Regions from separate parts of the Variovorax raffinosi genome, predicted to be linked through region 2. Evidence: predicted binding sites of a transcription regulator. Region 2 holds the regulator's gene; the other holds the start of a gene.
What was found. Region 2 encodes FliA, which starts transcription of late flagellar genes. Its sites were predicted from a motif close to CTAAAGTTTNNNNNNNNNNNGCCGNTA; they were not measured.

Region 1: the regulator FliA is predicted to act here: its motif matches at 3,995-4,021, upstream of ACSFB7_RS03490 (FlxA-like family protein).

The regions. Positions count from the first base shown of each region.
Region 1 is NZ_JBPJZR010000001.1:756,422-762,628, reverse strand. It holds gene alkB (DNA oxidative demethylase AlkB) at 1-446, opposite strand, end outside; partial or broken gene ACSFB7_RS37790 (hypothetical protein) at 605-718, shown strand; gene ACSFB7_RS03505 (lactonase family protein) at 755-2,209, opposite strand; gene ACSFB7_RS03500 (acyl-CoA thioesterase/bile acid-CoA:amino acid N-acyltransferase family protein) at 2,341-3,555, opposite strand; gene ACSFB7_RS03495 (hypothetical protein) at 3,572-3,928, opposite strand; gene ACSFB7_RS03490 (FlxA-like family protein) at 4,054-4,422, shown strand; gene ACSFB7_RS03485 (alpha/beta fold hydrolase) at 4,481-5,365, opposite strand; gene ACSFB7_RS03480 (DUF6891 domain-containing protein) at 5,450-6,207, opposite strand, start outside.
Region 2 is NZ_JBPJZR010000005.1:351,981-358,187, forward strand. It holds gene ACSFB7_RS18100 (L-idonate 5-dehydrogenase) at 1-168, opposite strand, end outside; gene ACSFB7_RS18105 (2-hydroxyacid dehydrogenase) at 185-1,138, opposite strand; gene ACSFB7_RS18110 (SDR family oxidoreductase) at 1,324-2,085, shown strand; partial or broken gene ACSFB7_RS18115 (NAD(P)-dependent oxidoreductase) at 2,104-3,057, shown strand; gene ACSFB7_RS18120 (EthD domain-containing protein) at 3,107-3,448, shown strand; gene ACSFB7_RS18125 (RNA polymerase sigma factor FliA) at 3,461-4,195, opposite strand; gene ACSFB7_RS18130 (MinD/ParA family ATP-binding protein) at 4,223-5,077, opposite strand; gene flhF (flagellar biosynthesis GTPase FlhF) at 5,088-6,207, opposite strand, start outside.

The DNA.
Region 1 (6,207 bases), on a different contig from region 2:
GACACCGAGACGATGGGCGCGCCGTAGTCGCGCTCGTCCTTGTCCTGATGCATCGAAAGCCGCGCACCGGGCGCATAGCGGTTGACCAGGCAGGCGTCGGGCGCGAAGCCGTCGAAGCCGGCTGCTGCGGCGGCCTCGCGGGCCAGGCGCGTGAACGCCTCGGGCATGGCTGGCCAGGGGCGGCCGGTGTCGGGATCTGTCGGGCTGTAGCGATAGCCGCGCCGGTCGCTGGTCCAGCCGAGCGCGCCGCAGTTGGTCAACGCGACGGACATGGTGAAGCCGCCGGGTGTCACGAGATGGCGGAATGGCGCGTCTTCTTGCAGCGCATGGATCGCGGGGAGCAATTCGCCCGCGAAGGGCAGGGCGAAACCGGGCAGCACGAAGGCGCCGGGGCCGAGTGGTTCACGCGCTTCGCGGGGCGGGTCGTCGAACAGGTCGAGCGTCATGGGGGCATTGTCGCGTCGGTTGGCTGCAGTCGATCCGATGACCGCCCGATCACACGACATGCCGCCCATGCACATCCGCAAGGCCACCAAGGACGACGTACCCGCCATCAGCGCGCTGATTCTTTCGCTCGCGCACGCATCTCTTTCACCTCTTCGTCGCCGAGCCGTTCCAGCGCAGGGGATTGGCCAAAGCGCTTTGGCTTCCCGCGACAGGGCCTCGCGTTGAAACGCGAGGCATCGCCTTCATACCGATGAGATGGGCTCAGGGGTGAGCGGCCGCGACCCCTGTGCAACGCGCTGACTGCTGACTACCTGGAGAACACGAGGACCTGCGGGCTCGTTCCCGCATCGACTGTCGGCTTGCTCATCGGGCTGAACGCGCCTGTGCCGGCATCGACGTTGTAGGCCGACAGGTTGCCGAGAGCGAAGTTCACCACGTACGCAAAGCGGCCCGTGGGGTCCACCTTGACGGAGATGGGTTGGGACCCGACGGTGGTAATCGACGGCACGCTCATCGCGCTCAGTACGCCGGTGCTGGTATTGATGTTGTAGGCCGACACACTGTCGGAGTCGATGTTCGCGGCATAGGCAAAGCGGCCCGTGGGGTCCACGCCGATGGAGAAGGGCGTCTGCCCTGAAGCAATCGTCGGCACGGCCAGCGGGCTCAGGGCACCGGAGCTGGCGTCGATGGCATAAGCCGACAGAAAGGTGTCCCCGGTGTTCGCCACGTACGCGAACCGGCCCGTGGGGTCCACGGTGATGCCATAGGGGCTGGGCCCCGCGTCAATCGTGGGCTTGGCCATCCGGGTGAGGACGCCCGTGTCGGGATTGATGTTGAAGGCCGACACGGTGTTCGAGCCGAGGTTCGTCGCATAGGCAAACCGGCCCGTGGGATCGACCGTGACGATGGGGGTGCCCGTGCCCGCGGAGACCAGTGGCACGCCTGCGGGGCTGAAGGCGCCCGTGCTGGCATCGATAGTGTAGGCCGACACCGTATTGGTGGCATTCACGTCCGATACGTAGGCGAACCGGCCCGTGGGGTGCACGACGACGCTGTAGGGCGCACTGCCGGCGACAGCCACGACCTTCGGCACGGCCATCGGCGTGAGCGCGCCGGTGCCGGCGTCGATGAGGAAGCCCGACACGGAGCCGTCGTTGGGATTGGCCACGTAGAGAAACCGGCCCAAGGGGTCCACGCTGATGTCGATGGGCTCTGCTCCCACGGGAAACGTCGGCACGGCCATCGGGCTAAGGGCGCCCGTGCCGGCATCGAGGGTGTAGCCCGACACGTCCTTCGAGTCGAAATTCACCACGTAGGCAAACCGGGCCGCAGGCGGCGCACAGCGCACGGCCACGTTGCTCACGGCCGCTCCGGCCACCTTGCCGCTGCCGTTGGCGGTGACGGTGCACACGAGGGTCGCAAGCCTGGGCTGCGTCTTGACCGTGACTGCATAGCTCGCGCCATCGGCAATCTGCGTGGCAAAGCTGAAGCTGCCGTTGGCCGCGATGGCCAGGTCATCGCCCGCGTTGTTCTGCAGCACGAGGCCGGTGCCCATCAGGCCGCTGACAGTGCCGCCGATGGTCTGGGGCGGGGCGACGGGGGCGGGTGGTGCAACAGGAGGCAGGAAGCCGAGGCCGTTGGAACCACCACCACCGCCGCAGGAAGCCAGCACGAAGATCAATGCCCCGGCGGCCGCGCGGCGGGTTGTGGCCCGTACATCGAAGGAAGAAAAGAGGGCGAGAGGGCGCGAAATCGGCTGCATTTGAAACGCTTTCTGACGGAGGGCTGGAGGCCGGCCGCGCGATTCTAGGAAGCGGTTTCAAGGGCGCTTGTCGCTCAAATGTTCTATATGACGGAGTGGAAAAAGATGCTGTCGATGCGCAAGGCCGGCCTTCAACCGCCAGCCAAAGCCGCTCGCAGGAATTCGAGCATGCGGGTCCACGAGTCCTGCCGTGCATGTGCAGTGCTCTGCGGCGTGCCACCCATGTCCAAATCCTCTCCGGACGTGGGATGCTTGAACTTCGTCATCGTCGTGAACACGTTGGGCCAACCTATGTGGTGCCCGGCGCCCGGATAGCTCAGATGCTCGAACCGGTGAGGGAAGGCCGCGTGTTTCAGGCGCTGGAAGGCGATCTCTGCCAATTCGCTGGAGGGCCACATCTTGTCATCGGCACCCGAGATCATCAGCACGGGGCCGCCGATTTTTTCCACGGGAATGGACACCCTTTCGAGATAGGCGGCATCCCTGGGTGTCTTCTCCCACTCGTCATCGTTCGCGTAGGCGATCTCTTGGCCTTCCAGGGTCCACGCACCGTGGCCGCTCGCCGGATAGGCGCCCCACACGACGCCACTGGGAACATAGGCAACGACCGCTCGAACGGCGGGAAAGGTCGCTCCGAGCAGCAGCGCGAGTTCGCCGCCCCGCGAAGCGCCGACCACTGCAATCGGGCCTGCCGCAACGCCCGGCTGTGCAGCCAGCCAGGTCAGCGCGGTGCCGAAGTATTCGAGCGGAATCCGGTCGAGCATCGGGGGCAGCCCTTCAGCGGCAAAGTACGCCAGCGCGAACGCGGCGTAGCCGTGGGAAGACAGAAGGCTGGCCACCTCCTGTGACCACGCCAACCCTCCGCCGGAGCCTCCGACGACAAGCACGGCGCCGCGAAAGTGCGAGTGCGCAGGCTCGAACATGCGGCCGACCAGACCGTCTTCGCGCACGTCGCGCGAGCTGACATCTGCTGTCGTGAACGTTCTCTTGATGGTGTGGGCTATGGACTCGGCGGTGTCGTCGCTTGTGAGCTTCAACGTCACCGTGAACGGGTCTTTGCTTGCGTCGCCGCATGCCGCCGCCGCAGGCCCGCTCGCCAGTGCGCGCGACCAGAACAGCCCCATTGCATCGACGCCTTGGTACGACTCCGAGACCGGGGCCTGGCGCGAAAGGTCCACCACGCCATCGGCGTCGGCCGCGAACGTGGCTTGCGACAAGTACACGCTGCCGTCGTAGCCGGCGCTGTAGAGCCGGGCGGTCAGCAGGGCGCCGGCGGACAGGCCGCGAACGCGAATGACCAGCGTGTGGTCGACAAGGCAATCGGAAGGGAGCGGGTCGAGTTGCATGCCGTGTGCCTTCTTCTTACTTCAGCAGTTCGATCTTCTTGACGAAGTCCAGCGGATCGTTCGCACCCGGGCCGGCCACCCTGTCCCGGTTCGGCTCTCTCCGGTAGTCGAGAAGCACCTGCTTGCCCAGCAGCTTTTTCTTGAGGCGGGAGCCTTCGGTTTCCTTGTCCTCGTCGAACCAGTCGCCGCATTTGCCGTCGCAGTACGCCTCGACCTGCTGGCCGTTGGCCGATCGGACGATGACGCGCAGGTCATCGATTCCGCCTCCGCCGGTGAGCGTTCCGGACAACGAGGCGGCGAGGGCGATGCCGGGCGAAATGAACGCCAGCGGGAGCGCAAGAAAACGCGCCGTGGTTGAAATCTTCTTTGTCATCTGCGTGGAAGCCGCGCGAATCGCGATGGTTTTGGGGTGTGAGCAGGGCCTTGAAGTATCCGTGCCCTTCATTTTTGGCCCGCGATGCCGATAGTCCTCTTTTACGTCACCAACCAAGGAACAAGATGCTGACTGCAATCGGTGCCACGGGCAGCGCGGGGAGCGGGCCCAACGTCAACGCGGAGATGGCGAAGATCCAGCGCCAGATCGCGGGCGTACAGGAGCAGATGAAGGAAAAGCAGGGCCTTCTGCTCTCGACGCCCGAAGGCGAGCCGCGCAAGGCGCTTCAACAGCAACTGCAGGCCATGGCGAGCCAGATCGCCATGCTGCAGGCGCAGTTGAATGCATTGCGCGCGGCCGGCGCGCTGCAGAGCGCGACAGCCCAGATCGGCGGGACGGGCAAGACATCGGAAGACAACACGCCAAAGCCCGACAGGGCACGCGTCAATGCGAGCGGCGTGCCGATCGGCTCGGTGCTGAACGTGGAAGCCTGACGACGCGAAGAAAGAAGAAAGAAGAAAAAAGGGCGGCAGGCAGACCCGCCCGTCGCCCTCAGCCTTTGTTGCCGTTGTGGCCCACCACCCGCGCGATCCAGGCCAGCAGCACAGCGAAGACTTCCTCGCGGTTGGTCTCGTTCAGCGTCTCGTGGCGCGCGCCACCGAACACGTGGCATGACACGTCGCGCAGCCCGGCTTCGCGGTAGCGTTGCACCAGCGGGTAGAACCACTCGGCCTTGTTGCTGACCGGGTCCTCGTCGCCGATGAACAGGTACAGCGGCAGGTCGGCCCGGATGCGCGTGCGCAGGGCGGCGGGCGCGAGGTCGGCGAGGTTCGCGAACATCGAGCCCAGGCCCTCGGCCGAGACCGTGAACCCGCACAGCGGATCGGCGATGTAGGCATCGACCTGGGCCGGGTCGCGGCTGAGCCAGTCGAAGGGCGTGCGCACATCCGGCAGCGCCGCGTTCATGTCTTCCAGCCGAAAGCCGGCCTGCAACGCGGTGCCCAGCAGATCGAGCGCCGTGGTGCCCGAGAGCACCGCGCCGGACAGCAGCGCGCTGTGTTGGGCCAGGTAGTACTGCGTGGCGAACGACCCCATGCTGTGGCCGACAAGAATCAGCGGCAAGCCGGGATGCACGCCGCGAACGTGGTGACTCAGCAGTGCCATGTCGTCCACCAGCCCGGCGAATGCGCGCGGACCGAACTCGCCAAGCTCGCCGCGCGCCGCGGCGTCCTTGCCATGGCCGCGATGCTCATTCGCGTAGACGACGTAGCCGGCCTGCGTCAACGCATCGGCCAAGGGCCGGTAACGCAGCGAATGCTCGCCCATGCCATGCGCCAATTGGATGATGGCGCGCTGCGTCGGGCCCTGCCAGCGGTGGGCCTCCAGCTTGCGGCCGTCGTTGGCGGTCAGATCGAAGTGTGTCTCTGTGTTTGGCATGCGGTGTCCTTGAGGGTGGCGAGTTGTTAGTTATCTTAAAAGCCGGTTGCGCCGGACATTGGCGTCGAGCCTTCTTGCCGGCATTCAATCCGGACTGCGCTTCTTCCAGTCGAGCCCGCCGACTTCGATGCGCTGACGCTCGTCGGCCGGCATGGTCACGTTGAATCCGGCCGATTGCAAGGTATCGACGGCGCGCCTTGCAACCTCCATCGAGGTGAGGTCAGAGTCTTGCGTGGCACCGAAGGTCAGCAGCAGCGGGCCGCCTTTGACAACGTGATCCAGGTCCTGCCCGTGATAGAAGACCGCGCCCTGAAGGCCCGCGCTTTTTCCTCCGCGCTCGCGCCACTCCTCGTTGCAGTCTTCCCAACCTTCGTCCTGCGTATTGCCGGCGTTGTGATACGCAATGATCCCCGACGAGTCGAGCCGGAAGAACGCGAAGTCCAGGCGGTCCCAGTCGGTCTCTTCGGGCCACGTGGCTTCGGCGGATTTCTTCTTTTGCCATTCGGCTTCGACGAGGCTGTCGAGAAACGCGAGATCGCCTTCGGTCCACTCGCGTTCGCCTATGTAGTAGCGGCTGTCTTCCTTGATGTCGGCCTTGGTGGTGAAGCCGCCCCACACGCTCTTGTGCACGAACTCGCGAAGGTCTTCTTGCTCTTTCGCACCAAGGGTGGTGGCCGGCGCCGCGCCGCCCAGCCAGCCACGGAACCTGTTCATCAGCGACGCTGCCTTGGGTGCGGGCGAGGGCGATGGTGTGGGCGATGGCCTGGGCGAGGTCGCGGGTTTCGGCGTCGAAGGCGTTGGGTCGACGGGCACATCCGCTCTGGTGCGCGGTGCCAGATAGA
Region 2 (6,207 bases):
CACGGTGCCGAAGCCGCCGTTGTGAAAGTAGTGCAGGTCAGACCCGCAGATGCCGCCCATGCCGACCTTCACCAGCACCTGGCCGGGACCGATCTCGCCGGCGTCCTGTTCGTCCAGGCGCAGGTCGTCGGGCGCGTGGATCACGAGGCACATGCAACGCAAACGCATGATGTTTTTTCTTTCTTCAGGCCACGGGGGTGATGAGGGGCTGGCCCGCGAAGTGGGCCTCCAGGTTGCGGCGCACCAGCTCGCCCATGGCGCGGCGCGTCTGCTCGGTGCCGCTGCCCTGGTGCGGCGTCAGCACCACGTTGTCGAGCGCCGCAAAGCGTGCATCGATGCGCGGCTCGTTGAGGAACACGTCGAGCGCCGCGCCGGCGATGCTGCGCGATTCCAATGCCTGCAGCAGCGCGCCTTCGTCGACCGTGGTGCCGCGCGATACGTTCACGAGCCAGCCCTTGGGGCCGAGCGCCTGCAGCACCTGCGCATTGACGATGCCGCGCGTGGCCTCGCCGCCGGGCAGGATGACGATGAGCACATCGCACCAGTCGGCCATGGCCGGCAGGCTGCTGAAATGGCGGTGCGGGCTGTCCTGCTTCGCCGTGCGACTGAAGTAGCCCAGTTCCACATCGAAGCCCGAGAGCCGCCGCGCGATGGTGCCGCCGATGCGGCCGAAGCCCGCGATGCCGATGCGCTGGCCGAAAACGCGCGTTGCCAGCGGCACGCCGCCATTGGCCCAGGCACCGCTGCGCACGAAGGTGTCGCCGGCCGCAATGCGCCGCTGCAGCGCCAGCGTGAGCCCCACGGCCAGGTCGGCCACATCGCCGTTGAGCACGTCGGGCGTGTTGCTCACGCGGATGCCGCGCGCGCGGCAGGCGGCCAGGTCGATGGCATCGGTGCCCACGCCGTAGCAGGCGATCAGCTCCAGCTTCGGCAAGGCCGCGATGAGCTCGGCATTGGCGCCCAGTTCGCCGCGCGTCGCGATGGCGCGAATGTTCGGCCCGTGCTCGGCGATGAAGGCCTGCCGGTCCGCCGCCTCCCACAGGCGATGCAGCGTGTAGGCCGCCTGCATCGGCACCATGTCCCATTCCGGATAGGTGCCAGTCATCAGCACGTGCGGGGATGTAGCGGTAGCGGTCAAGCGGGTCTCCTGCGGATGGCGTTTCGGGTCGATGAAATTCAAAGGATACCGGTAACTCTAATTGATCGAGCATAAATCCTGCAACGCAGGTTTTACCGGGTTGACGATCCAATAAGATACCGGTAACTTATCCCCGCTGTCACGCATCAGGCACGCCGTTGCGCCCCACTCCCCAGGAGCTTCTTTTGAAACTGTTCGATCTGTCCGGGCGCACCGCCCTCATCACCGGCTCCAGCAAAGGCATCGGCTTCGCGCTGGCACAGGCGCTTGGCGCGGCCGGCGCGCGTGTCGTGCTCAACGCGCGCGATGCCGCCTCGCTCGCCGCGGCCCGCGATGCGCTGCGCGCCCAGGGCGTCGCGGCCGAAGCCGTGGCCTTCGACGTCACCGATGCCGCAGCGGTCGAAGCCGGCGTGGCCGCCATCGAAGCCGACATCGGCGCCATCGACATCCTCGTCAACAACGCCGGCATGCAGCATCGCGGCCCGTTCGCGGAATTCCCCATCGATGCCTGGCACAAGATCACCACCACCAACATCGACAGCGTGTTCCTGGTCGGCCGCTTCGTGGCGCAACGCATGATCGAGCGCAAGCGCGGCAAGATCATCAACGTGTGCTCGGTGCAAAGCGAGCTGGGCCGCCCCGGCATCGCGCCCTACGCCGCCACCAAGGGCGCGGTGAAGATGCTCACCAAGGGCATGGCGATCGACCTGGGCAAGTACGGGATCCAGGTCAACGGCCTCGGGCCGGGCTACTTCAAGACCGAACTGACGCAGGCGCTGGTGGCCGACGAGGCCTTCACCTCGTGGCTCTCGGGCCGCACGCCCGCCGGCCGCTGGGGCGACGTGGAAGAGCTGGGCGGCGCGGCCATCTTCCTGGCCTCGGACGCATCGAGCTTCGTCAACGGCCACATCCTGTACGTGGACGGCGGCATCACCGCGAGCCTGTAGCACCGTGTCCGGCGCGCAGCTTCTCCAATGCGCGAAGGCCGCCTCCATGAAAGCGCCCGCATGAGCTCATCTTCTTCCACCCCACCCGCCAGCCAGCGCGTGGCCGTGATCGGCGTCGGCATCATGGGCTCGGCCATTGCGCGCCGGCTGCTCGAATGCGGCCACACGGTCAGCGTGTTCGACCTCGACACGCAGAAGGTCGACGCGCTGAAATCGAATGGCGCCCGGGTCGCCGGCACGGCGGCCACGGCTGCGGCAGTGAGCGACTTCGTCATCACCAGCCTCAACTCGGCCACCGTGGTCGAGCGCGCGATCTTCGGCGAGGCCGGCATTGCCGCCGCACCCGCCGACGCGCAGCGGCTGCTGATCGACATGTCCTCCATCGACCCGCCGTCCACCCGCAAGCTCGCGCAGTCGCTGCGCGAGCGCACCGGCATGGGCTTCGTCGATGCGCCGCTTTCGGGCGGGGCGCCCAAGGCGCTGCTCGGCCAACTGACGGTGATGGCGGGCGGCAGCGCCGACGACGTGCAGCGCGCACGCGCCGTGATGGACAGCCTGTGCGCCAACTACACGCACATGGGCGAGAGCGGCGCGGGCCAGACCACCAAGCTGGTCAACCAACTCCTGTGCGCCATCGGCTTCCAGGCCGTGGCCGAGGCGGTGCGGCTGGCCGAAGCCGGCGGTGTCGATGCATCGAAGCTGCCCGCCGCATTGGCCGGTGGCCGCGCCGACAGCCAGATCCTGCGCGAGTTCGGACCCAAGATGGCCGCGCGCGACTACACGCCCACCGGCCGCATCGACAACATGCTCAAGGACCTCGAAGCGGTGCAGGCCTTTGCACAGGGGCAACGCCTGCCCTTGCCGCTGACCGGTGCCGTCTCGGAGCTGCATCGCAGCTTCGTTGCGGCCGGCCTCGGCGCCGAGGACACGGCCGCCATGATGCGGCAGTTCAGCGGCTACGACCGCGCCTGATCCGCGCATCGGCACACCCCACAGTTTTCAAACCGGAAAGAAGAAATCCATGTTCATCCGCTGCGCGTTTTTCAGGGGCCAGGTCAAGGCAGGCATGCAGGAAGCCTTCGACCGCCACGTGCACGACAAGCTCGTGCCGCTGTGGACCCGCTTTCCCGGCGCGCTCGAAGTGCGCGTGCTGCGCCAGCTCGAAAGCGATGTGAGCGATCCCGAGCTGGCGATGGTGCTGTCCATCCGCTACGCGAGCCGTGAGGACATCGCACGCGCGCTGGATTCTCCCGTGCGCTACGAGAGCCGCGAAGTGTCGAAGACGCTGTTCGAGATGTTCGACGGCACGGTCTTCCACACCGTGTTCAGTGCCGAGGAATTTCCGCTCGCCGACAAGGCCTGAAACGACCGCCCGCTACAGCACGTCCTTGAGCTTCGCCCGCAGCCGGCTGATCGCCTGGCTGTGCAACTGGCACACGCGCGACTGGCTCACTTCGAGCACCGCGCCAATTTCCCGCAGATTCAGCTCTTCCTCGTAGTAGAGCTTCAGCAGCAACTGGTCGCGGTCGGGCAGCGCACCGATGGCGTCCACGAGCTGGTGGCGAAAACCGCTCTCCAGCAGTTGCTCCAGCGGATCGTCGCTGCTGCGGCGGTCCTTGCGCGTGTCCTGCGCATGCGTGTCGAGGAAAGGGTTGTCGGGCTCGCCCTTGGCAAAGTCTTCGACGTACAGAAGCTGGCAGCCCTGGATCTCCTGCAGCATCGACTGGTAGGCCTCCAGGTCGATCTTCAGTTCCTTGGCAATCTCGCCCTCGGTGGGCGCGCGCCCGAGCCGGTGGCCCAGCGCCTGAATCGCCTTCTCGATGCCGCGCGCCGACTGGCGCAGGCCGCGCGAGCCCCAGTCGTTGGCGCGCAGCTCGTCGAGCATGGCACCACGGATGCGCTGGCTGACGAAGGTTTCGAACTGCGCGCCACGGTTGTCCTGGTAGCGGCTCGATGCGTCCAGCAGGCCCAGCATGCCGGCCTGGATCAGGTCGTCCAGCTCCACGCTGGCGGGCAGCTTGGCCATCATCTGCAGCGCGATGCGGCGCACCAGCGGTTGGTGCTGCGCCAGCAGATGCGATTTCTCGATGGTTCCCTGTGCGGTGTACACGGCCGTCCTTTTCCGGTTTCGTCCAGCTCAGGCGGCGACCGCGTGCGGCGATGGCGACAACGACGGCAACAGCGCAGCGGCGCGCCCGCCCGACGGCGCGCGCGTTGCCGCCTCGCGCCACGGCCAGCGCCCCATGTCGTCGGCGATGCGGCGGAAATCGACAGCGGCCGCGCTCGCGGGAAAAGCCTCGACCACGGTCTGCCGCAGGCGCCATGCATCGGCCAGCCGCGCATCGGACCGCACCCAGCCGGCCGGCTGCAGCGACAGCGCGAGATAGCGGCTGCCCGCATTGGCCAGGTTGCTCATGATCTTCCGCACGCCCTCGACATCGGCCACGCCGTTGACCAGAAAGCGCAGTTGCTGGAGCCCGTGCGCGTAGTGCAGGCGCTTGATGCCCGCATACGCCGAGGTGATGGATGCGGGATGCGGCTGCAGCACCAGCAGCAGTTCGTCCGCGCCCTGCGCCAGCGCCGACAGCCGGCCTTCGCCATCGAAGGCCGCATCGACGATGACCACGCCGCTGGGCCACATCGAACGCGGGTCGGTCGCGTCGTCAGCCACGCCGGGCGGTGCGGGCAGCACGTGCACGCCGCAGGCCGCGCGCGCGGCGGTCTTCTCGATCGTCAGGCGCTGGCTCGCAACATCGGCCAGGTTCCCCAGCGGATCGATGGCCCATCCGTCGCAGGCCGAGCGCACCTTCGGGCAATGCTCGTCCAGCAGCAGCACCTGCTTGCCCTGCTGCACCAGCGCCGCGCCCAGGCTCATCGCAGTGGTGGTGGCACCCGCGCCGGGGCCCATGCCCGCCACGGCGACAACCCGCGTCGGCGTCTGCGCGAGCAGGCGCCGCAATCCGTCTGCCTGATCCGTGACCCGCTTGCTCATGCCATGCGCCTCACCCCATCTGCGCCAGTGCGCGCGGCGCCTGCGTGGGCGCGGTCGATTCGGTGCCCAGCGCTTCGAGCAGCAGGAAGAACTTGCCCACGCCCGCATACAGCGCGCCGCCGGTCATCGGCCGGCCGGCACGCACGGGGCGCCCCGTCAACTGGCTCAGCAGCATGCGCGTGCGCCCGGCCCATTCGCCGTCCGCCTGCAGCAGGCGCCACACGGTGGTGCTCATCTGGCCGGCGATCAGCAGGCGCTTCATCATGTTCGGGTCGCCCAGCTCGCCCATGCCGCCGACCAGTTGCACGCCGTCGCGCATCAGGCGAAAGCACGGCTCGGCCTCGTTGGCCCAGCCCTGCCATTGCGCAAGCTGCTGCGCGCCGACTTCGCTGCCGACGTTGGACAGCGCATAGCTTTGCGACAGCAGCTTGCGGCTGCGTGCATCGATCACCTTCGTGGCCACGCAGCGCAGCGTGGGCATCGCTTCGCGGCCGATGCCGGCGGCCACGGCGGCAGCGCCGGGGCGCGGCACCACCTCGGCATGCGCATCACACTGCAGCGCAGGCTTGCCACGGAAGCTCACGGGCCGCGCTTCGCCGTAGTCGAAGCCGATGCGTGCGAGCGTGCAGGCGGCGCCGGTGCGCGGATCGATCACCGCCGTCGAGCCCGGCGCGCGCGCCAGCCAGCGCTGGCCCGTGGCCTGCCACTGCACCACGAATTCAAGGCCGGGCAGCTTGCCCAGCACATGCACCAGCGACTTGCCGAAATCCTGCTGGCGCAGCCACTGCACCTGGCGCATGCCGGGCCTGCGCGTGGCATCCGTCGCGCCGCGCGTGGCGGCGGTAGACAGCCACTGGTTCGGCGCGGCCAGCGGCAGGCCCGTGCGGTCCGACAGCAGCAGGCTGCCGTGGCATTCATAGGCATCGCCGCTTTCGCTGGAGCGCAGCCCGACCTGTCCGCACAGCGCGAGCACATGGGTCTCGCAACCGGCGGCGACTTCGCCGCGGGCGTGTTCCGACAGATCCTGCAGCACCGCCTTGTGGCCGATCGCATCGTCTTCCGCCTGGCGCCAGAGTCCGCGCGCGCGCTCGAAGCCGATCTGCGCGCCGGCCAGCGCGCTCGCGGCGGTG